Regions from separate parts of the Streptomyces sp. NPDC046379 genome, predicted to be linked through region 1. Evidence: riboswitches for the same ligand, from Rfam matches in the RefSeq annotation. Region 1 holds a riboswitch; each other region holds the start of a gene.
The links. Region 1 has a riboswitch for cobalamin ahead of ACZ6KF_RS32210 (ABC transporter substrate-binding protein). Riboswitches for the same ligand answer to the same signal wherever they lie in the genome.

Region 1 (7,403 bases):
CGTCACCGAGAAGGTCTCGGCCGGCGACCGGGTCGAACTGAACGACCGGCACCGTGACGGCCACCGCCTGCACGTGACGATCATCCGTACTCCGGCCGGTGGGGAGGATCAGGCCGCGTGAGCACCCACGACGCAGCAGACGGTGCCGAGCGTCCGTCCACCGCGCTCCCATCCGTCGGCCCGCCCGGACAACGTCACCATGCCCGGCAGCAGAAGGACGCCGAGTTCTCCGCCTTCTACCGGACTCGCATCCGCTCCTTGGTCGTGTTCCTGGCCAGCCACGGCGCCGACGTGCAGACCGCCGCGGACATCGCCCAGGAAGTCATGACCCACGCCTACCGGAACTGGGCCGACATCACCCACCCCAAGGCGTGGGTGTACAAAGCTGCCTCCCGCGCCCTCGCCCGCAGGATCGCCTCCGTCGAAGAACCCGTCGACGAAGTACCCGAGCCCACATCCCTGCTGGCCCGCCCCGACGCCATCGCGGAATGGGAGGCGACGCATGACGTGCTGCCCGTGCTGCGCAGCCTCCCGCCGAGACAGCGCCAGATCCTGGCCTGGACCCTGGCCGGCTTCACCCCCACCGACATCGCCGAGCTCCTCGGCCTGCGCGCTGAGACCGTACGCGCCAACCTCATGAAAGCCCGCCGCTCCGCGGCCGCCTACCTCACGGCACGGGAGGAGGAACAGTGACCGACCACCGAGCACACCACCACGACGACCAGACGGTGGACCGCCGGCTCGCTCAGCACCAGCATGCCCTGACCAGCGCACTGGACGACGTCCTCGACGTCGAAGCCGGACTGCGCGAGATCCTCATCCACTCCCGCCAGGACACCGCCGCTGACGACCTCGACACCGTCCTGGACACCGAAGCCGGACTCGCCGCCATCCTGCCCCCCACCCCAGAACCAGCCGCCCCGCCCAGCACACACCGCGCCCCCCACGACCACACCGGCGCACAGGAACTCCTCCGCACCCTCAGCCCTTCAGACCGCATGACCCTGCGCGACCATCCCCACGTCAAACAAGCTTTCCGAGACCTCGCCCGCGACCACGATTTCCTCGCTCCCGCCGTGATCATCGTCCGCCCTCTCAACCTCATCCTCGACCTCGCCTTCGACCTCGCCCGCGACCTCAACCGCGACCTCGATCTCGCCCTCCTCGGCCGCCGCCTCAACCGCAACCTCGGCTACGCCCGTGACTTCGCCGGCCGCTTCGCCCACAACCTCGACGGCTCCATCAACCGCGACTTCCAACGCGCCCGCGCTCGCGCCCGCTACATCAACGGCCTCCTCGACCTCGCCCTCAGCGACGACCACGCCAGCGACCGCGACTTCCGCCTCGACCACGACCTCGACTTCCAACGCGCCCGCGCCCGCGCCCGCGACCTCAACTCCATCCTCGACCTCGCCCTCGCCCGTGCCAGCGACCTCGACCTCGACCTCGACCATGCCAGCGAGGCGGCGCGCACCGTCGTCCGCACCGTCGTCGATGTCCGCACTACCGAGGTTGGCCGGGCCATCGGTGCGGCGCTCCGCCGAGAGCCCCCCATGCTCGATAAGAACTCGCTGCACACGCTCCTGGATGACTTCACCACCGCCGACTTGAGCGACGTCGACCTGACCGGCATGGATCTCAGCGGAGTCCACTGGTCGGAACGTGGCACACAGTGGCCGCCGGTCCTCGATGTCGAAGACCTCAAGGCCCGCTCCGACGAGACCCCGCGCGGCAGCGGAACCTGGATCGTCCGCTCCGGAACCGCCAGCATCCGCGACCCGGCCGAACTATGAGGAGAGGTGGCGTGATGACTGCGGGTCTGCACAGCTGCCCGGCGTCCCAGCAACCCGAAACTCCAAAAATATCCGACTGCGTTGCCCCGCCAGTGCCGACGCGGTTCGCCTCGGCCCCACCGCTCCGCCACGCCTTCCACGGGGGTCAGCGACTGCAGTAGCTGCTCGACGAGTTCGGCGTACTCGTCGCTGACGTCCCGGGAGACCACCCAGGTCAACGAGGAACTTGGGCCGTCTCCAGGAGTTCCCGGTACGTGTCCTGGGGGCTCGGGTCCAAGAGGGCACGCACAGCACGAACGGTGTCCTTCATGTCCCGCTTCGACGGCCGTCCCTACGACGAAAACGCCGAGCGGCTGGTGCTGCGGGCTGTCCGCGAGGCGTGACGCAGAACGGCAGGGGTGTGCGGCGGGGTCCGCACGCCCTTGGGCCAGGACGCGGGGGATCGTAGGATCAGCAGGTCATCGCCGCGACGGGAGACAGGAAGCCGGTGCGAGTCCGGCACGGTCCCGCCACTGTGACCGGGGAGTGCACCCTTCGACACGCCACTGCGCGCCGCGCGGGAAGGCCAGGGGGAGCGTCGATCCGGGAGTCAGGACACTGGCCTGTCGCGGGCCCGTTCCGAGGAGCGCGGACTCCCCAGGAGGCTTCACGTGTACGACGGCACGTCCCGTCCCCCGCTGTTCACCCCTGCCCGCCGACGCCGCGCCCTGCGGGCGGCGGCCGCGGCCGTACTGTCGGCGGCCCTGCTGACCGCCGGCTGCGGATCGTCTCAGGACACCGCCAAGGACGCGAAGGCCGCGGCCTCGTCGGCCGACGGCTTTCCGGTCACCGTCGACAACTGCGGCGTGAAGACGACGTACGACAAGGCGCCCGCCCGCGTCGTCACCATCCACCAGCACCCGGCGGAACTCATGCTCTCCCTGGGCCTGAAGGACCGCATGGTCGGCACTGCCTTCTCCGACTCCGCCGTCCTGCCCGAACTGAAGAAGGACTACGAGGCGATCCCGGAACTGGCGAAGAAGGAGCCGTCCTTCGAAACCGTCCTGGAGGCCGAACCGGATCTGGTCTACGGCGGCTACGGCAGCGCCTTCGCCGAGAATGAGGGCCGCTCCCGCTCGGCATTCGCCGACGCCGGCATCGACACCCACCTCAACCGCGAGTACTGCGGCAAGAAGCGGGTCACGATGGCCGACACCTACGACGAGATCCGCACCATTGGCAGGATCTTCAACGTCTCCGGCCGGGCGGACAAGCTGGTCTCCGACCTCCAGGCGCGGGTCGGCAAGGTCACCGACGCCGTCGAGGGCGAGCCCGAGGTACCCGTCTTCGTCTACGACAGTGGTGACAAGACCGCCTTCACCGCGGGCGGCAAGAGCCTGGGCACCGAACTGATCCGGCTGGCCGGCGGCGAGAACGTCTTCGCCGGCCTCGACGACGTCTTCGGTGACGTCTCCTGGGAACAGGTCGTCGAACGCAAACCAGAGGTCATCGCGGTCTACGACTACGCGGGCGCCGGAAGCGTCGAGCAGAAGAAGAAGTTCCTGCTCGCCCAGCCCGCTCTGCGGGACGTGCCCGCCATCAGGAACAAGCGGTTCGTCGTGCTGCCGTTGACCGCCACCCTGGTCGGCGTGCGGTCCGCGTACGCGGTGGAGGACCTGGCCCGCGGCATCCACCCCGAGAGCTTCCGGTGACGGCTCCGGTCACCGACGACGCCACCGGGCGGGCCGTGAAACCGGGGAAACAGGACGACAGGCGGGCCGGGCCGGCCGGTCTCACCGTCACGCTCGTCGTCCTGGCCACCCTGCTGATGGTCTCCGCCACGGCGGGCCTGGCGATCGGTTCGGTTCAGGTGCCGCCCGGCCAGGTGTGGGGCATCGTGACGCACGCGCTGGGCGCCGACTGGGCGGAACCGGACTGGTCGCGGGCGCGGGAGACCATCGTGCTGGACGTCCGCGCGCCCCGCGTCCTTCTCGGGGCGGTGGCCGGCGCCGGACTCGCGGTCGTGGGCACCGCCCTGCAGGCTCTGATCCGCAACCCGCTCGCCGAGCCCTACCTGCTCGGAGTCTCCTCCGGGGCATCCCTGGGCGCCGTTGCGGTGATCGTGTTCCAGGTCACCCTGTTCGGGCCGGTTTCGCTGTCGGTCGCCGCGTTCGCGGGGGCACTCGGGGCACTGCTGCTCGTCTACGTCACCGCCCGCACCGGCGGTCGGATCACGTCGACCCGGCTGGTCTTGTCGGGTGTGGCCGTCGCCGCAGTACTGACCGCCGTACTGGACCTGCTGCTGCTGACCACCGACCGGGGCAATGAAGCCCGCGCGGTCCTCGCCTGGACCCTCGGCGGCCTCGGCGGCGTCAACTGGGACACTCTCTGGCTGCCCAGCGCCGCCCTGCTCTTGGGCATCGCCGTCCTCTTGGTGCAGGCCCGCAACCTGAACCTGCTCCTCGCCGGCGAGGAGGCCGCCACCACTATGGGCCTTGATGTAGCCCGCTTCCGCGCCCGCATGTTCGTCCTGCTCTCCCTGGTCACCGGCATCCTCGTCGCGGCGTGCGGACCGATCGGATTCGTCGGCCTGATGCTGCCGCACATCGTCCGCCTCGTCGTCGGCGGCGACCACCGCCGCGTCCTTCCCACGGCCGCGCTCGGCGGCGCCGTCTTCCTCGTCTGGGCCGACATCGCCGCGCGCGTTGTCGCCGCACCCATGGAGATCCCCGTCGGCGTGCTCACGGCCCTGTGCGGTGGCCCGTTTTTCCTGTGGCTACTGCGCCGCGACGCACGGCGGACCACCGACCGAGGAGAGGCATGACCGCCACTGAACTCGTCATCGACGGCGTCACCCTCACCGCCGGCGCACACCGCCTCGTCCAAGACGTCTCCCTGACGGCACGCCCCGGGGAGGTCATCGGGCTAGTCGGGCCGAACGGCAGCGGCAAGTCCAGCCTGCTGCGCGCCGTCTACCGCGTCCTGCGCCCCGTGACCGGCCACGTCACCGTCGACGGCGCCGACGCCTGGTCGCTGCCCGTACGGCAACTCGCCCGGACCGTGGCGGCAGTGGTGCAGGAGTCGGGCGCCGACTTCGACCTCACGGTGCGCGAGGTCGTCGCGATGGGCCGCACCCCGCACAAACGGCTGCTCGACGGGGACACCCCCGAAGACGCCGAACTGATCGAGACGGCCCTGGAATCAGTACACGCCACCGACCTGGCCCACCGCCCCTTCGCCCGCCTCTCCGGCGGCGAACGCCAACGCGTCCTCATCGCCCGCGCGCTGGCCCAGCAGCCGTCCCTGCTCGTCCTGGACGAGCCGACCAACCACCTCGACATCCGGCATCAGCTGGACGTCCTGGGCATCCTGCGCCGCCTGCCGGCGACGGTCCTCGTGGCCCTGCACGACCTCAACCTCGCGGCCTACTACTGCGACCGACTGTACGTCCTGCGCGACGGCACGGTCACCGCCTCCGGCCCGCCGGCTGCCATTCTCACGCCCCAACTACTGAAGGAGGTCTACGGCGTGACGAGCGAGGTCACCGTCCATCCCCGTACGGGCGCCCCCCAGGTCACCTTCCTCCCCGGCGAGCCGCACCCGGCCGCACCGGCCACGGCGGATCAGTCCTTATCGTGACGGCTGCCACCTACCGCCTCACATAGGCGGACGGGTCGCGGTGGCAGTACGCAGGTGCCGTCGGGGTGAAACAGGACTGGTGGCGTGGGGTGCAGGTGCGCGCAACAGGGCTTCACGGACTGAGAGCGGCGGTGTCCCACACCAGGAGCAAGTCTGCGTTGTCCTGGGTCATCAGGTGTTTGCCGTCGCCATCGGCTCTGGTCGGCCGACGGTACCTGGGAGCGGCTGTTCCAGCACGTCCAGGCGGCCGCCGATGCCGACGGCGAGCTGCGGCAGCTGCGCTGCGGTGGCCTGAAGCGGAGGCAGACTCGGAGCGAGGCCAGAACTGATCGGTACAGCAGGATGCCGCTTCTGTGCTGCACCGATGCTCACCAGTACGTGGGTGGAGCAGGCTGTCGGCGACCGAGGCTTCGGGGGCCGGCCGGGCCATCTGCCGGTCGGTGTCCACGCCGCCGTCACAGAGCTGGGGTGCGCATAGCGGTGATCATGCCGGTTCTGCGCGTCAGCCGCCGGGGGCCGGCCGGACGAGGCCGCTCTGGTAGGCGATCACGACCAGTTGCGCTCGGTCGCGTGCGTGGAGTTTGGTCATCGCGCGGGAGATGTGGCTGCGCACGGTCAGAGGGCTGAGGACCAGTTGGTCGGCGATCTCGTGGTTCGACTTGCCCAGCGCGGCCAGCGCCATGACCTCGCGTTCGCGTTCGGTGAGCAGGCTGAGGCGTTCCGGCGTGGTGAGGGGCACGTGGTCGGCCGGGGTGGCCAGGAAGCGGGAGATCAGGGCACGGGTGGCCGTGGGGGAGAGCAGGGATTCGCCCGCGGCCACGGTGCGGATGCCTGCCAGCAGGACGTCGGGGCCGACGTCCTTGCCGAGGAATCCGCTCGCCCCGGATCGCAGGGCCATGGCGACGTTCTCGTCGTTCTCGAACGTGGTGAGGATCAGAACCCGGGTGCTCGACAGTTCGGTCCGGGCGCAGATGTCGGCCGTGGCGGCCAGCCCGTCGGTGTCGGGCATGCGGATGTCCATGAGGACGACGTCGGGACGGTGCTCGAGGGTGAGCTCTACGGCCTGCCGGCCGTCGGCCGCCTCCGCCACGACGGTCATGTCCGGATCGGAGTCGATGAGGATGCGGAACGTGGCCCGCAGCAGCGCTTGGTCGTCGGCGAGCAGAACTCGGATGGTCATGAGGTGCTTTCCTCGGAGCTGGGAAGGGGGAGCGAGCAGGCCACTTCGAAACCGCCATCGGAGCGCGGGCCGGCGTGGAAAGTCCCGCCTGCCGACAGGGCCCGTTCGCGCATGCCGAGCAGTCCGAAGCCACGGCTGCGGTCGGGGGGGCCGGGAGCGGTCCTGGGACGTGAGCCGGAGTCGTTGGTGATGGTGAGTGTCAGGTAGTGGCGGGTGTAGTTCAGCCGGACTCGTGCGGAGGGTGTGGCGGCGTGCTTGGTGATGTTGGTGAGTGCTTCCTGGACGATCCGGTAGGCCGTGAGGTCCAGGCCGGGCGGGAGTGGTCGTGGCCGGCCCTCGGTGGTGACGGAGACGTCCAGGCCCGCTGACGCGCAGGTCGCGAGGAGCTGCGGCAGCTGTTCCAGGCCCGGCGCGGGAGCCAACTCCTGGGAGTCCGTGTCCTGGCGCAGCAAGCCGACGGTGGCCTTGAGCTCGCGGAGGGCCGAGGCGGTCACTTCCGGCAGTTTCGCGATCATGGCGATGGCCTGGTCGGGATGGGTCCGGGCCAGATGGGCGGCGGTGCCGGCCTGGGCGTTGGCGAGCGCGAGATGGTGGGCGACCACGTCGTGCAGTTCTCGTGCGATGCGCATGCGCTCCTGGATCACCCGTCGACGCGCCTCCTCTTCCCGCTCCTGGGCGACGTGCTCGGCGCGGGCAATGGCGTACTCGCGGCGCACGCGCACGTAGCTGCCGAAAGAGGCGACCATCAGAACCCAGGCTGCCGGATTGACCAGGCCGATGATCCACTCGTGCGGAGAGTCGGTGGTGAGGAA
Region 2 (7,403 bases), on a different contig from region 1:
ATGTGCAGACAGGCGTCGATGCCGGCCGCGGTGCCCGCCGAGGTGATCACCGGGTCCGCGTCGACGTACAGCACGTCCGGCTCCACCACGGCTCTCGGGTACTGCCGGGACAGTTCACCGGCGTGCCGCCAGTGGACCGCGCAGCGCCGGCCGTCCAGCAACCCGGCGGCGCCCAGCACGAAGGCGCCGGAGCACACGCTGAGCACCCGCGCGCCCCGGTCCACGCCCCGGCGCAGCGCGGCCAGCAGCTCGGGCGGGAAGATCCGGGTGTCGTAGGCGGACCCGGCCGGCACGGCGATCAGGTCGGCCGACTCCAGCCGGTCGAGACCGTGTTCGACCTGCACCGAGAAACCGGCGTTGGAACGCAGCGTCGGTCCCTCGGCCGAGACGACCGCGAAGTCGTACACCGGCAGCCCGTCGTCGCTGCGGTCGATGCCGAAGACCTCGCAGACGACGCCGAGTTCGAAGGGGTTCACACCGTCGACGAGGACGGCGGCCACGTTCTGGAGCATGCGCCCCAGTGTGCCGTACGGCTGGCAGGAATTCGAGGTTCTCGGTCAGTCCTGCCACTGTCAGGAGCGTCTCACGCTGACGAGACTTACCGCATGAACGCATTCCGCGACTACGCGACCGTCCTGATCATCGCCGCCGTCCTCGCCGCCCCGGCGCTCGTGGGCCTGTTCCACGAGCGCCGGATCGACCGGCAGCTGAATCCCCGGCCGAAGGCTCAGAAGTCCTCGTCCAGGTCCACCGTGCCCTCCACCGCGACCTGGTACGCCGAGGGCCGCCGCTCGAAGAAGTTGGTCAGCTCCTGAACCCCCTGCAGCTCCATGAACGAGAAGGGGTTCTCGGAGCCGTACACCGGGGCGAAGCCGAGGCGGGTCAGCCGCTGGTCGGCGACGCACTCCAGGTACTGCCGCATCGACTCGGTGTTCATCCCCGGGAGGCCGTCGCCGCACAGGTCGCGCGCGAACTGCAGCTCGGCCTCGACGGCCTCCCGCAGCATGGCGGTGACCTCGTCCCGCAGCTCCTCGTCGAACAGCTCCGGCTCCTCCGCACGGACGGTGTCGACCACGTCGAAGGCGAACGACATGTGCATCGTCTCGTCCCGGAACACCCAGTTGGTGCCGGTGGCCAGGCCGTGCAGGAGCCCCCGGCCGCGGAACCAGTAGACGTACGCGAAGGCCCCGTAGAAGAACAGGCCCTCGATGCACGCGGCGAAGCAGATCAGGTTCAGCAGGAAGCGGCGCCGGTCCGCCCGCGTCTCGAGCCGGTCCAGCTTCTCCACCGAGTCCATCCACCGGAAGCAGAATTCGGCCTTCTCCCGGATGGACGGGATGTTCTCCACGGCGGCGAACGCGGCGGCGCGGTCCTCCGGGTCGGGCAGATAGGTGTCGAGCAGCGTCAGATAGAACTGGACGTGGACGGCCTCCTCGAACAGCTGTCGCGACAGATACAGCCGCGCCTCGGGGGAGTTGATGTGCTTGTAGAGCGTCAGCACCAGGTTGTTCGCGACGATCGAGTCGCCGGTCGCGAAGAAGGCGACCAGCCGGCCGATCAGATGCCGCTCGCCGGGCGTCAGCCTCGCGAGGTCGGCGACGTCCGAGTGGAGGTCGACCTCCTCCACGGTCCAGGTGTTCTTGATGGCGTCCCGGTAGCGCTCGTAGAAGTCCGGGTAGCGCATGGGGCGCAGGGTCAGCTCGAAGCCGGGGTCGAGCAGGTTCTGGCTGGTCTTCACTGGCAGGCCTCGCAGGACTCGGGGTTTTCCAGGGAGCAGGCGACGGCCTCGTCGGAGGAGACCGGCGGCGCGGGGACGGCCGCCCGTGCCGCGCGGGCGATCCGGGTCGCCGGGCGGGAGCGCAGGTAGTACGTCGTCTTCAGGCCCCGCTTCCAGGCGTACGCGTACATCGAGGAGAGCTTGCCGATGGTCGGCGTCTCCAGGAACAGGTTCAGCGACTGCGACTGGTCCAGGTACGGCGTGCGGTCGGCGGCCATGTCGATCAGGGCGCGCTGCGGGATCTCCCACGCCGTGCGGTACAGGCGCCGTACGTCCTCGGGGATCCGGGCGAAGTCCCGCACCGAGCCGTTCGACTCGCGCAGCGCCTCACGGCTGCGGGCGTCCCAGACGCCGAGCCGCTTGAGGTCCTCCACCAGGTACGGGTTGACCTGGAGGAACTCGCCGGAGAGGGTCTCGCGCTTGAACAGGTTGGACACCTGCGGCTCGATGCACTCGTAGACGCCCGCGATGGAGGCGATGGTGGCGGTCGGCGCGACGGCCAGCAGCAGACAGTTGCGCAGGCCGGTGGCGGCGATCCGCTCGCGCAGCGCCGCCCACCGCTCGGGCCAGGCGGGCTCGACGCCGTAGTGGTCGGGGTGCAGGACGCCGCGGGCGGTACGGGTCTTCTCCCACGCCGGCAGCGGGCCGCTGCGCTCGGCCAAATCGGCGGAGGCCTCGTACGCGGCCAGCATGATCCGCTCGGCGATCCTGGTGGACAGGGCGCGTGCCTCGGGGGAGTCGAAGGGCAGCCGCAGCTTGAAGAAGACGTCCTGGAGGCCCATCACGCCGAGGCCGACCGGACGCCAGCGGGCGTTGGAGCGGCCGGCCTCCTCGGTCGGGTAGAAGTTGACGTCCACGACCCGGTCGAGGAAGACGACGGCGGTGCGGACGGTGTCGTCCAGCCGCTCCCAGTCCATGTCCGAGCCGCTCACGAAGGCGCCGAGGTTGACCGAGCCCAGGTTGCAAACCGCCGTCTCGCCGTCGTCGGTGACCTCCAGGATCTCCGTGCAGAGGTTGGAGGAGTGGACGACGTGACCGGGCTCGGCGGTCTGGTTGGCGGTGCGGTTGGCGGCGTCCTTGAAGGTCATCCAGCCGTTGCCGGTCTGCGCGAGGGTGCGCATCATCCGGCCGTACAGCTCCCGCGCGGGCAGGACCTTGCGGGCGAGGCCCTTCTCCTCTGCCGCGCGGTAGGCGGCGTCGAACTCCTCGCCCCACAGGTCGGTCAGCTCCGGCACGTCGGACGGGGAGAACAGCGACCACGCGCCGTCGGCGTCGACGCGGCGCATGAACTCGTCCGGGACCCAGTGCGCGAGGTTCAGGTTGTGGGTGCGGCGGGCGTCCTCACCGGTGTTGTCGCGCAGCTCCAGGAACTCCTCGATATCCGCGTGCCAGGTCTCCAGGTACACCGCCGCGGCTCCCTTGCGCCGGCCTCCCTGGTTCACGGCGGCCACCGAGGCGTCGAGGGTCTTCAGGAACGGGACGATGCCGCCCGAGTGCCCGTTGGTGCCGCGGATCAGCGAACCCCGGGCACGGACGCGGGAGTAGGCGATGCCGATGCCGCCCGCGTGCTTCGACAGGCGGGCGACCTGGTGGTAGCGGTCGTAGATCGAGTCCAGCTCGTCCTGCGGGGAGTCGAGGAGGTAGCAGGACGACATCTGGGGGTGGCGGGTGCCGGAGTTGAAGAGGGTGGGGGAGGAGGGGAGGTAGTCGAGGCGGCTCATCAGCCGGTAGAGGGCGGCGACCTCGTCGACCGCGCGCGCGGTGTCGTCCTCGGCGAGGCCGGCGGCGACGCGGAGCAGGAAGTGCTGGGGCGTCTCGACGACCTTGCGGGTGACCGGGTGGCGCAGCAGGTAGCGGCTGTGCAGGGTGCGCAGGCCGAAGTAGCCGAAGCGGTCGTCGGCGGCCGGGTCGACCAGGGCGTCGAGGCGGTCGGCGTGGAGGCGCACGAACCGCGCGGTGCGGTCCGCGACGAGGCCCTCGCGGTGACCGGTCGCGACCGACTCGGTGAACGTGGTGACGCCCTGGGAGGCGGCCTCGGCGCGGAGGGTCTGGGTGAGCAGCCGGGCGGCGAGCTTCGAGTGGGCGGGGTCCTCGGAGATCAGGCCGGCGGCGGCCTCCGTGGCCAGTTCGCGCAGTTCGGCCTCGTCCGCGTGCGCCGATCGGCCGCGCAGCGCGGCGGCGGCGACCCGTCCGGGGTCGGCGCCGGGGAGGTCGGCGGTCAGCTCGGTCAGGGTCCGCAGCAGGGCGGCTCCGGGGGCGTCGTCGGCGGGCTGGGCCGACTGCGACGCCCGAGTCGCCTGCGTCGTGTGTGTCGCCTGGGTCGCTGAAGCGGGATCCGCTGGCGCGATGGTCACGTGGGGGCTCTCCCTCGCTCGGCACGGGGCCTGCGAGGGCGGGGCAGCTCACGAGCGCACGCGGCGTCGCGTCCACCGACCCATTCCACGAGGCCCGGACGTCATGCGCCGGGCCGGTCGGCCGGGCGCGCTGCCGGCAGGTCGTCGGACTCGACAGGCGTGCGTGAACACGCGTGTACACCGTTGCGGGACAGTTCCGGATTCGCACCGGATTCCCCTGCGGCGGCAGCGAGCATGAGCATACATCTTGTGTCGGTCGCGGAAAGCACCCCCAGATGTTGTGCCCCGCCGTGTCGCGTCGGAGCGCGGGAGTGCCGGAGGCGGGGACGGCGAAGCGTCAGGGCGGGCCGCGGTCGGGTCGGGCCGGGTCGGGTCGGGTCGGGTCGGAGGAGCGTCAGCGCAGGGCGAGCGCGTAGGTGATCAGCAGGACGTCGTCCACGTCCGGGAGGGGGTTCCAGTCGCGCTCCGGGGTGCGGACGAAACCCAGCCGCTCGTAGATGCGGTGGGCGGCGTGCATCGTGCGCTGACTGGACAGCACGACGCCGTTGCAGCCGGTCAGGCTCCGCGCCCGCTCGACGCAGGCGCGGGCCAGCGCCTCGCCGACGCCCCGGCCGCGTGCGGCGTGCGCGACCGCGAGCATCCGTATCTCGGCTTCGCCGGGCTCCGCGATGTCGGCCATGGGACCGCCGGAGGGCACGAAGGTGACGCCGCCGAGCACCTCGCCGTCGCGCACGGCGACCAGTACCTCGGCGTGGGCGGCGCGCTTCGCCACGTCCCGCAACTCGCCCAGGTACGCGTCGCTCTCACCGAAGTCGAGGAGGCCGTCCTGGAGATAGGCATGCGCGGTGATCTCTCCGAGGGGCGCGTACTCGGCGGGTTCCGCCGGGCGGATGACGATGTCCATGGGGGGAGTGTGCACGACGGCGGGCCGCCGCAGGTCCTGCCTGCGACGGCCCGCCGGGGTGTGCGTCGGTCAGTGGGCCGATCCCGCGGTGGCCGGCGGGAGTTCCACCTGGACGCCCGGGTCGCCGGCGTCCGCGGTGTAGTCCTCGGGGCGCGTCTCGTCGACGCCGTCGGGGGCCTTCACCGCCCGCAGCACGAAGGTCAGGACCACCGTCACCGCCAGGTTGATCACGAACGCCGTGAGGCCGATGTAGCCGATCTCGCCGATGCCGGGGATCTCCTTCGACGAGCCGCCGAAGTGCTTCTGCGTCGGCGAGGCGACGCCGTACGCGGCGACCGTGCCGTAGAGCATGCCGACCGCCCAGCCGGCCAGCAGCGCCCAGCGGTGGAACCAGCGCGTGAACAGGCCGCCCACCAGCGCCGGGAACGTCTGGAGGATCCAGATGCCGCCCAGCAGCTGGAAGTTGATGGCCACCGTCTTGTCCATGGTCAGGACGAAGGCGAGCGCGCCCACCTTCACCAGCAGCGACACCAGCTTGGAGACCCGGGTCTCCTGCTCCGGCGTGGCGTCCGGCTTGAGGAAGTCCTTGTAGATGTTGCGGGTGAACAGGTTCGCCGCCGCGATCGACATGATCGCCGCCGGGACCAGCGCGCCGATGCCGATGGCCGCGAAGGCGACGCCCGCGAACCAGTCCGGGAACATGTTCTCGAACAGCTGCGGGATCGCCAGCTGCCCGTTGGACACCTTGACCCCGGCCGCGATGGCCATGAAGCCGAGCAGCGCCAGCAGGCCGAGCATCAGCGAGTACAGCGGCAGGATCGTGGTGTTGCGGCGGATCACCTCACGGCTGCGCGAGGACAGCGTCGCGGTGATCGAGTGCGGGTACATGAACAGCGCGAGCGCGGAGCCCAGCGCCAGCGTGGCGTACGTCCACTGGCCCGCGTCGCCCGGCACCAGCGCCCCGCGCGGAGCGCCCGTCGCCGGGTTGGTCTCGCCGAACGCCTCGCCCGCCTTGGCGAAGACGTCGTCGAAGCCGCCCAGCTTGATCGGGATGTAGATGATCGCCACCGCGATGACGATGTAGATCAGCGTGTCCTTCACGAACGCGATCAGCGCCGGCGCCCGCAGCCCCGACGAGTAGGTGTACGCGGCCAGCACGCCGAAGGCGATCAGCAGCGGCAGGTCCTTGATGAACCAGTTGGTGTCCTCGCCGCCGCCGACGCCCATGACGTCCAGCACGGCCTGGATGCCGACCAGTTGGAGCGCGATGTACGGCATCGTCGCCAGGATGCCGGTGAGCGCCACCGCCAGCGACAGGCCCTTGGAGCCGAACCGGCCGCGCACGAAGTCGGACGTCGTCACATAGCCGTGCTTGTGCGAGACCGACCACAGGCGGGGCAGGAAGGTGAAGATCAGCGGGTAGACCAGGATGGTGTACGGCACGGCGAAGAACCCGGCCGCGCCCGCCGCGTAGATCGCCGCCGGGACCGCCACGAAGGTGTACGCCGTGTAGAGGTCGCCGCCGAGCAGGAACCACGTGACCCAGGTGCCGAACGACCGGCCGCCCAGGCCCCATTCGTCGAGGCTGTGCTCGTTCTCGGCCCTGCGCCAGCGCGAGGCGAGGAAGCCCATGACCGTGACGGCCAGGAAGAAGAAGATGAAGACGGCGAGCGCGACGCCGTTGACGCCCTCGTTCATCGCGCGGCACCGCCCTTCCGGCCGCCGCGGGCGCGCTGGTCACGCTGCCAGAGCTTGAAGGCGACCATCGTCAGCGCCGTGGAGATGAGCACCCACGCCATCTGGTACCAGTAGAAGAACGGGATGCCGATGAACTGCGGTTCGGTTCTGGCGTACGACCCGACCCACAGCATGGCGACGAACGGCGCTGTGAGGCAGAGGGCGATGACGACGCGCGCGGGCGTCACCACCGGCCCTCTGCCGGTTTCTGGGGCTTGCGACATGGCGGCTCCCGTCCCCTCACTGATCACCTGTTTGCAATGCGCAGGCAATCTAGGTCAGCGACCGGCGCAAACGGAACCCCTCGACGCACTCGACGTGCGGTTTTCCGAGGTCCGTTCCGGAGGTGCGGTCGTGAGCCCGAGGGCCGCCCCCGTTCCTGGGGCCGGGGTCAGTCCTGCGGCCGCTTCAGGCGGGCCACGAACTTGTACCGGTCCCCGCGGTAGACCGAGCGCACCCACTCCACCGGCCGCCCCTCGCGGTCCAGGGAGTGGCGGGAGAGCATCAGCATCGGCAGGCCCACGTCGGTGCCCAGCAGACCGGCCTCGCGCGGGGTGGCCAGCGAGGTCTCGATGGTCTCCTCGGCCTCGGCGAGATGGACGTCGTACACCTCGGCCAGCGCGGTGTAGAG
Region 3 (7,403 bases), on a different contig from region 1:
GGCCACCCTCGACGCGCAGCGCATCGGCACCATGAAGCCGGCCGGTCCGGTGCGCGTGGCGACCGGCGTCCAGGACGACATCGTGCCGCACGCCCAGTCCCGCAGGCTCGCCGTCGACTGGTGCCGCAAGGGCGCCGACGTCACCTACGAGGCCGTCGTCCTGCCCAACCTCGGCGACAAGCTGCTCACCAACCACGTGGCGCCGCTGCTGACCGACCAGGGCGACGCCATCTCCTGGCTGACCGACCGTCTGGCCGGGAAGCCCGCCTCCTCCAACTGCTGGAGCATGCCCCTGCAGCCCTGACCCGCCGGACAGGCCGAAGGCCCGCCGGGGAACCGGCGGGCCTTCGGGACGGGCGGATCAGCGCGTGACGACGTGCCGCTCGTCGGGGACGCAGTGGGTCATGGTCACGCCCTCCACGTCACGCGGCGGGTTCTTGCCCAGATTGGCCAGCCGCTTGCGGTCCTCGTCGGTGAGGTCCTGGCTGGCCAGCGGCTCCAGCCCGGCCACGTCCTCCGGTCCGATGCCGAGCCCTTCGCCGACCCGCAGCCCGAGGTCGTTCTCGACCAGCAGGAAGTGCCACACCATGCGCTCCTGCACCGGCCGGTCGCACTGGGACAGCAGGTCGACGAAGTTCTTGACCAGGTCGTCCCGCTCCCACTGCTCCATGAGCAGATAGCGCTGCCCGGCCTGGAGGTAGTCGTTGGTCCGGGAGATGCGCTTGCGGGTGAGCCGGCCGCGGATCTCCGGCCCCTGCTCGTCGTGCGTCGGGTACTCGCCCTCGCGCAGGCCGCCGGTGATCGACGGTTCGTAGTTCACGCTCGGGTTCTCGCCCGCGCCGTCGACGTGGTACGTCATCAGCCCGTCGCGCTGGTTGGTGCGCACCTCGGCGTTCTTCGCCTGGTTCACCGGCAGCTGGAGATAGTTCGGGCCCACCCGGTAGCGCTGGGTGTCGCTGTACGAGAACGTGCGACCGACGAGCATCTTGTCGTCGGAGAAGTCCAGCCCGTCGACCAGGACGCCGGTGCCGAAGGAGATCTGCTCGTTCTCGGCGAAGAAGTTCTCCGGCATGCGGTTGAGCACCATCCGCCCGACCGGCTTGGGCGGGAAGTCCTGCTCGGGCCAGGTCTTGGTGTCGTCCAGCGGGTCGAAGTCCAGCTCCGGGTGCTCGTGGTCCTCCATCATCTGGACCAGCAGCTCCCACTCGGGGAAGTCGCCCCGCTCCACCGCCTCGTACAGGTCCTTCGTGGCGTGGCCGAGGCCCTGCGCCTGCACGTTCGCGGCATCCTCCTCGGTCATGCTGCGCACGCCCTGCTTCGGCATCCAGTGGTACTTGACCAGCACCGTGCGGCCCTCGTCGTTCACCCACTTGTAGGTGTTCACGCCGAAGCCCTGCATGTGCCGGTAGTCCGCCGGGATGCCGCGCGGGCTGAACAGGTTGACCAGCATGTGCATCGACTCCGGCGTCTGCGACATGAAGTCGAAGATCCGCCGCGGCTGCTGCTCGAAGGTCACCGGGTCCGGCTTGAGGGCGTGGATGACGTCCGGGAACTTGATCGCGTCCCGGATGAAGAAGACCCCCAGGTTGTTGCCGACGAGATCCCAGTTGCCGTCCTCCGTGTAGAACTTCACGGCGAAGCCACGGGGGTCGCGCGCGGCCTCGGAGGAGTCGCGTCCGCCGATCACCGTGGAGAACCGGACGGCCAGGTCGGTGCGCTTGCCGCGCTCCTGGAACAGCTTGGCCCGGGTGAAACGGCTGATCGGCTCGTCGCCCCAGGCGCCGTACGCCTCGAAGAAGCCGTACGCCGTCACCCCGCGGGCGTGCACCACGCGCTCCGGGATGCGCTCCCGGTCGAAGTGGCTGATCTTCTCGAGGAACTGGTAGTTCTCCAGCGTCGCGGGCCCCCGGGCGCCGACCGTCCGCTGGTTCTGGTTGTCATAGACAGGATGGCCCTGCCGGTTGGTGAGTACCTTGCGGTCGTCGCCCGGGGCGGGGCCCTTGCTGGACACGTCCGTCATGGTGGGAACTCCTTCGGCTGTCCCGGCATCGCGCGGAGCGGGTCCGCTGCGCAACGGCCGGCCGATCAGTGCAAGCCCTACGAGTACCCCGGCCCACGCGGACGACTAACACATGTGCGGCCTTCCGGCGGTATGCCGTGAATCACCCACGGCGTCGCCGGGCGGCCGGCGCGGTGCTCACGCCCGTCCGGCGGCGCCCCTGCCGGGCGCCCCGGCCTCCGCCGCCCGCGCCGCCAGCTCCTCGGCGGTACGGGGTCCGCGGGCCGGGTCGGCCAGCAGGCCCTGGGCGTGCAGCAGGCGGGCCGCCGCCACGCCCCAGGGCAGGCGCAGGCCCGCCTCGCGCAGCAGGCCGGTGCGGGCCAGGACGGTCGGGGCCGGGCCGGTGCGCACGCCGGACGGGGTGAGGAGGGCGGCGTCGTCGGCCCAGCGCAGGGCGAGGTCGACGTCGTGGGTGGCCATCACCACCGTCGTGCCCCGCTCGCGCAGCTCGCCGAGGGTCGCCAGCAGCCGCTCCTGGCCGTCCGGGTCGAGCCCGGCCGTCGGCTCGTCGAGGATCAGCACCCGGGGCCGCATCGCGACGGCGCCCGCGATCGCGGTCCGCTTGCGCTGCCCGTACGACAGCAGGTGCGTGGGCCGGTCGGCCAGCGCGGTGATGTCCAGGGCGGCCAGGGCCTCCGCGACGCGCGCCCGCACCTCGGCGTCGGACAGCCCGAGGTTGAGCGGGCCGAACGACACGTCCTGCCCGACGGACGCCGCGAACAGCTGGTCGTCGGGGTCCTGCACGACGAGCTGGACGGTCGTCCGCAGCCGGGTCAGGCCCTTGCGGTCGTACGTCACCGGACGGCCGTCGACGGTCAGCCGGCCGGTACGGGGCCGCAGCCCTCCGGCGAGCAGCCGCATCAGCGTGGTCTTGCCGCTGCCGTTGCGGCCCAGCAGGGCGAGCGCACGGTGCTCGCGCACCTCGAAGTCGAGGCCGGACAGCACCGTGGGGCCGTCCTCGTAGGCGAAGGACGCGCCGTGCAGGGCGACCGGCACGGGCTCGCTCATGACAGCGGCCTTTCCAGGACGAAGGTGAGTGCGGTCAGCGCCGTGAGAAGGGCGGCGCTGCCGGCGAGGAAGGGGAGGGAGACACGGGCCTCGGGGACCAGGACGCGCAGGGTGCCGTCGTAGCCGCGCCCGGCGAGCCCGGCCTGCAGCCGCGCCGCCCGGTCGAAGGCCCGCACGAACGCCGTCGCGCCGAGCCCGCCCAGCGAACGCCAGGCGGCGGCGCGGCCCGCGTGCCCGAGCCGGGCGGCCTGCGCCTCCCGGACGCGGCGCACCGAGTCGAGCAGCAGGAAACTCATCCGGTACGTCACCAGGGCGACGTCGACGACGGGCGCGGGCACCCCGGCCCGCACCAGCCGCGGCAGCAGGTCGGACAGGGGAGTGGTGAAGGCGAAGAGCAGCACCCCGAGGGAGGCCGCCGACGTCCGCAGCATCAGCTCCCCGGCGCGCACCGCCCCGCCCTCGGCCGGCGCCAGGAACCCGTCCGGGCCCCCGACCTGGACGAGCAGCGTGACCGCGCCGGTCGCGCAGAAGCCCAGCGGCACCCGGTAGGCCCGCCACAGCCGGCGGCCCGGCACGCCCGCCGGGCCCAGCAGCACGGCGAGCGCGGCCACCAGCACCAGGGCCGCGCCCGGCCAGGGCGGCAGCGAGACCGCCAGCACGGTCAGTCCGAGCCCGAGCACGGCCTTGTCCACGGGATGGCGGCGGCGCCAGCGGCTGCTGTGCGCCGCCGCGTCGATCGGCAGCACCCGGGTCAGTCCCGCCCGGGACGGGACCCGCCCTCCGGGCCCGCCGGCACGGCGGCGTCCCCGGCGCCCGCGGGCTCCGCGGGCTCGGGCTCCGCGGCCCTCGGCGCCTCGGGCCCCAGCGCTTCACGGGCCTGCCGCTCGCCCTGCCGCCTGCCCCGGCGCAGGCCGAAGTAGTAGGCGAGGACGCCCGCGCCGAGGGCCGCCTGCACGGAGAACAGCGCGGACTCGATCTCGCCGGACGGCGGCTCGTACAGGGGCGAGAACCAGGGCTCGTAGTCCGGCTCGATCTCGGTGATCGCCGTCTCGGCCTGGGCGTCCGCCCCGGCGAACGGCTCCTCCTCGTCGTCGCCGAGCCCCAGCGCCAGCGGCAGCACGGCGAGGGCCACCACGACGGCCAGCAGCAGGAGGTTGATCTTCGCGTTGCGGCTCATCGGGCCACCGCCTCCTCGCGGCGCCCCGCCACCAGCACGCCCAGCCGGGTCAGTTCGCCCTTGCTGGACTGCACCAGCAGCCGCATCACCAGCACCGTCAGCAGGCCCTCGCTCACCGCGAGCGGGATCTGCGTGACGGCGAAGATGGACCCGAACTTGCCGAGCGCGCCCAGGAACCCGCTGCCCGGGTCGGGGAAGGCCAGCGCCAGCTGGACGCTGGTGACGCAGTACGTGGACAGGTCGGCGACGAACGCGCCGCAGAACACCGCGGGCATCAGCGGCACTTCACAGCGCCGCAGCAGCCGGTACGCCGCGTAGCCGGCCCAGGGGCCGGCGATCGCCATGGAGAACACGTTGGCGCCGAGCGTCGTCAGGCCGCCGTGCGCGAGCAGCAGCGCCTGGAAGAGCAGGGTGATGGTGCCCAGCACCGCCATGACCGGCGGCCGGAACAGGATGGCGCCGAGGCCCGTGCCGGTCGGATGGGAACAACTCCCGGTAACCGAAGGCAGCTTCAGCGCGGACAGGACGAACGTGAAGGCTCCGGAGGCGCCGAGGAGCAGGGTGCTCTCGGGATGCTCCCGTACCTCGCGTGTGAGAGATCGCACTCCGTGGACGACGAACGGCGCGGACGCGACGCCCCAGGCGACGGCGTGCGCCGGAGGCAGGAAACCCTCGGCTATGTGCATGGCTCAGCAGACCCTCTCCAGCACCTCGTGGATGGTTGACGCGCCTTGGCCGGTCTCCTGGCTGACGGGTACCACCGCCCGTGCTCCGCCTTCCCGGGTCCGAGGACCCAGTGGCTGCCCGCGAGGGCCGGAGCCGGACTTCCCGATCACAGTGGCGAGGGCCGCACCGGCATCACACCGGATTTCCCGTTCACCAAGGCGTGGTGACAGTAGTGCCCGCACAAGGGTGCTGACAAGCGCGGACGGGGGCGGTGGACGGCACGGGCGGCTCACCCGTGCGCCCGGAACCGGCCCCCCGCACTTTGTCCCGGCAGCGGAAAAAGTATCGAGATCATGAACGAAAGGGGTTACGGGTCCGGACCAAGCCCGCTAACTTCCTTGAAATGAACCGGTCATGAGCGACTCGTGGCCGGGGCTCGACGGCGCGACGGCGCGCGCCCGTACTCCCTTCGGCATGCCCTGCGGCATGCCGCCACCCCACACCACTGGGAGACTTCTGTGCGCACGAGACCGTTCGGACGCAGACGTGTCCGTTTCCGCTTCCTGCTGCCCGCCGTGGCGGGCGTCCTCGGCCTTCTGTTGCCGGCGGCACCGGCGGCCGCCGCCCCCGCGGACCCGGGCGGCGTCCGGGCCGAGGCCGCCGTCGGGGACTTCCAGCAGGTCACGCTGGCCAAGGGCGTGGCCGAGACGGGCGAGCCGATGACGCTGGCGGTCCTGCCGGACCGTTCGGTGCTGCACACCTCGCGGGACGGCACCCTGCGGCTCACCAACGCCGCCGGCACCACGACCGTCGCCGGGAAGCTGGACGTCTACAGCCACGACGAGGAAGGCCTGCAAGGCGTCGCGGTGGACCCGGGCTTCACCGCCAACCGGTTCGTCTACCTCTACTACGCGCCCAAGCTGACCACCCCGGCCGGCGACGCCCCGGCCGACGGCACGGCCGCCGACTTCGCCCCGTTCGACGGCGTCAACCGGCTCTCCCGGTTCGTGCTGAGGACGGACGGCACCCTCGACCTCGCCAGCGAGAAGAAGATCCTCGACGTGCCCGCCTCGCGCGGCCTGTGCTGCCACGTCGGCGGGGACATCGACTTCGACGCGGCGGGCAACCTGTACCTGTCGACCGGCGACGACACCAACCCGTTCGCCTCGGACGGCTACACCCCGATCGACGAGCGGGCCTCCCGCAACCCCGCCTACGACGCCCAGCGTTCCTCGGGCAACACCAACGACCTGCGCGGCAAGGTCCTGCGCATCAAGGTCAACGCCGACGGATCGTATTCCGTCCCGGCCGGCAACCTCTTCCCGCCCGGCACCGCCCGGACCCGGCCCGAGATCTACGCGATGGGCTTCCGCAACCCCTTCCGGATGAGCGTCGACAAGGCCACCGGCATCGTCTACCTCGGCGACTACGGCCCCGACGCCGGCACCGCCAGCGCCTCTCGTGGACCCGCCGGCCAGGTCGAGTTCAACCGGATCACCAAGGCGGGCAACTACGGCTGGCCGTACTGCACCGGAGCGAACAACGCGTACACGGACTACGACTTCGCCTCCGGGGCCTCCGGCGCGAAGTTCGACTGCGCGGCCCCGAAGAACACCTCGCCGCGCAACACCGGCCTGACCGACCTGCCGCCCGCCCAGCCCGCCTGGATCCCGTACGACGGCGGCTCCGTACCGGAGTTCGGCGGCGGCTCGGAGTCCCCCATGGGCGGCCCCGTCTACCGCTACGACGCCGCCTCCACTTCCGAGGTGAAGTTCCCGCAGGAGTACGACGGGGACTTCTTCGCCGGTGAGTTCGGGCGCCGCTGGATCAAGCGGATCGAGTCCGGCTCCGACGGGACCGTGCAGTCCATCAACGCCTTCCCCTGGACCGGGACCCAGGTGATGGACATGGCCTTCGGCCCGGACGGCGCGCTCTACGTCCTCGACTACGGCACCGGCTACTTCAACGGCGACGAGAACTCGGCCCTCTACCGCATCGAGCACGTCACCGGCGGCCGGGCCCCGATCGCCCAGGCCAAGGCCAACGTGACCTCGGGCAGGGCCCCGTTGGCGGTCGCCTTCTCCTCCGCGGGCAGCTCGGACCCCGACGGCGACGCCCTCTCGTACGCCTGGACCTTCGGCGACGGCGCCACCTCCACCGCGGCCAACCCCTCGCACACGTACACCGCCAACGGCCAGTACACGGCCACGCTGAAGATCACGGACTCCACCGGCAAGTCGGCGACCGCGTCCGTGCGGATCACCGTCGGCAACACCGCTCCCACGGTCAGCATCGACCTGCCCCTGGACGGCCGCGTCTACGACTTCGGCGCGGCGATCCCGTTCAGGGTGACGGTCACCGACCCCGAGGACGGCGCCGTCGACTGCTCCAAGGTCAAGGTCACCTTCATCGTCGGCCACGACAGCCACGGCCACCCGCAGACCTCGGCCACCGGCTGCAGCGGCACCCTGCAGACCCTCGCCGACGGCGAAC

Region 2: another riboswitch for cobalamin. It lies ahead of ACZ6KF_RS23570 (ribonucleoside-diphosphate reductase subunit alpha); the one in region 1 lies ahead of ACZ6KF_RS32210 (ABC transporter substrate-binding protein).
Region 3: another riboswitch for cobalamin. It lies ahead of ACZ6KF_RS21220 (energy-coupling factor ABC transporter permease); the one in region 1 lies ahead of ACZ6KF_RS32210 (ABC transporter substrate-binding protein).

What each region holds. Positions count from the first base shown of each region.
Region 1 is NZ_JBVJFP010000031.1:11,206-18,608, reverse strand. Features, by position in the region: gene ACZ6KF_RS32230 (hypothetical protein) at 1-121, shown strand, start outside; gene ACZ6KF_RS32225 (RNA polymerase sigma factor) at 118-693, shown strand; gene ACZ6KF_RS32220 (hypothetical protein) at 690-1,793, shown strand; gene ACZ6KF_RS32215 (hypothetical protein) at 2,048-2,176, shown strand; cobalamin riboswitch at 2,234-2,413, shown strand; gene ACZ6KF_RS32210 (ABC transporter substrate-binding protein) at 2,444-3,484, shown strand; gene ACZ6KF_RS32205 (FecCD family ABC transporter permease) at 3,520-4,596, shown strand; gene ACZ6KF_RS32200 (ABC transporter ATP-binding protein) at 4,593-5,411, shown strand; gene ACZ6KF_RS32195 (response regulator) at 5,914-6,591, opposite strand; gene ACZ6KF_RS32190 (sensor histidine kinase) at 6,588-7,403, opposite strand, start outside.
Region 2 is NZ_JBVJFP010000013.1:225,664-233,066, reverse strand. Features, by position in the region: gene ACZ6KF_RS23585 (GlxA family transcriptional regulator) at 1-512, opposite strand, end outside; gene ACZ6KF_RS23580 (hypothetical protein) at 606-815, shown strand; gene ACZ6KF_RS23575 (ribonucleotide-diphosphate reductase subunit beta) at 728-1,684, opposite strand; gene ACZ6KF_RS23570 (ribonucleoside-diphosphate reductase subunit alpha) at 1,735-4,131, opposite strand; cobalamin riboswitch at 4,250-4,373, opposite strand; gene ACZ6KF_RS23565 (GNAT family N-acetyltransferase) at 4,526-5,035, opposite strand; gene mctP (monocarboxylate uptake permease MctP) at 5,105-6,733, opposite strand; gene ACZ6KF_RS23555 (DUF3311 domain-containing protein) at 6,730-6,996, opposite strand; gene ACZ6KF_RS23550 (GntR family transcriptional regulator) at 7,164-7,403, opposite strand, start outside.
Region 3 is NZ_JBVJFP010000011.1:293,005-300,407, forward strand. Features, by position in the region: gene ACZ6KF_RS21195 (lipase family protein) at 1-304, shown strand, start outside; gene ACZ6KF_RS21200 (catalase) at 362-2,020, opposite strand; gene ACZ6KF_RS21205 (energy-coupling factor ABC transporter ATP-binding protein) at 2,198-3,067, opposite strand; gene cbiQ (cobalt ECF transporter T component CbiQ) at 3,064-3,813, opposite strand; gene ACZ6KF_RS21215 (energy-coupling factor ABC transporter substrate-binding protein) at 3,819-4,244, opposite strand; gene ACZ6KF_RS21220 (energy-coupling factor ABC transporter permease) at 4,241-4,930, opposite strand; cobalamin riboswitch at 4,961-5,143, opposite strand; partial or broken gene ACZ6KF_RS21225 (PQQ-dependent sugar dehydrogenase) at 5,429-7,403, shown strand, end outside.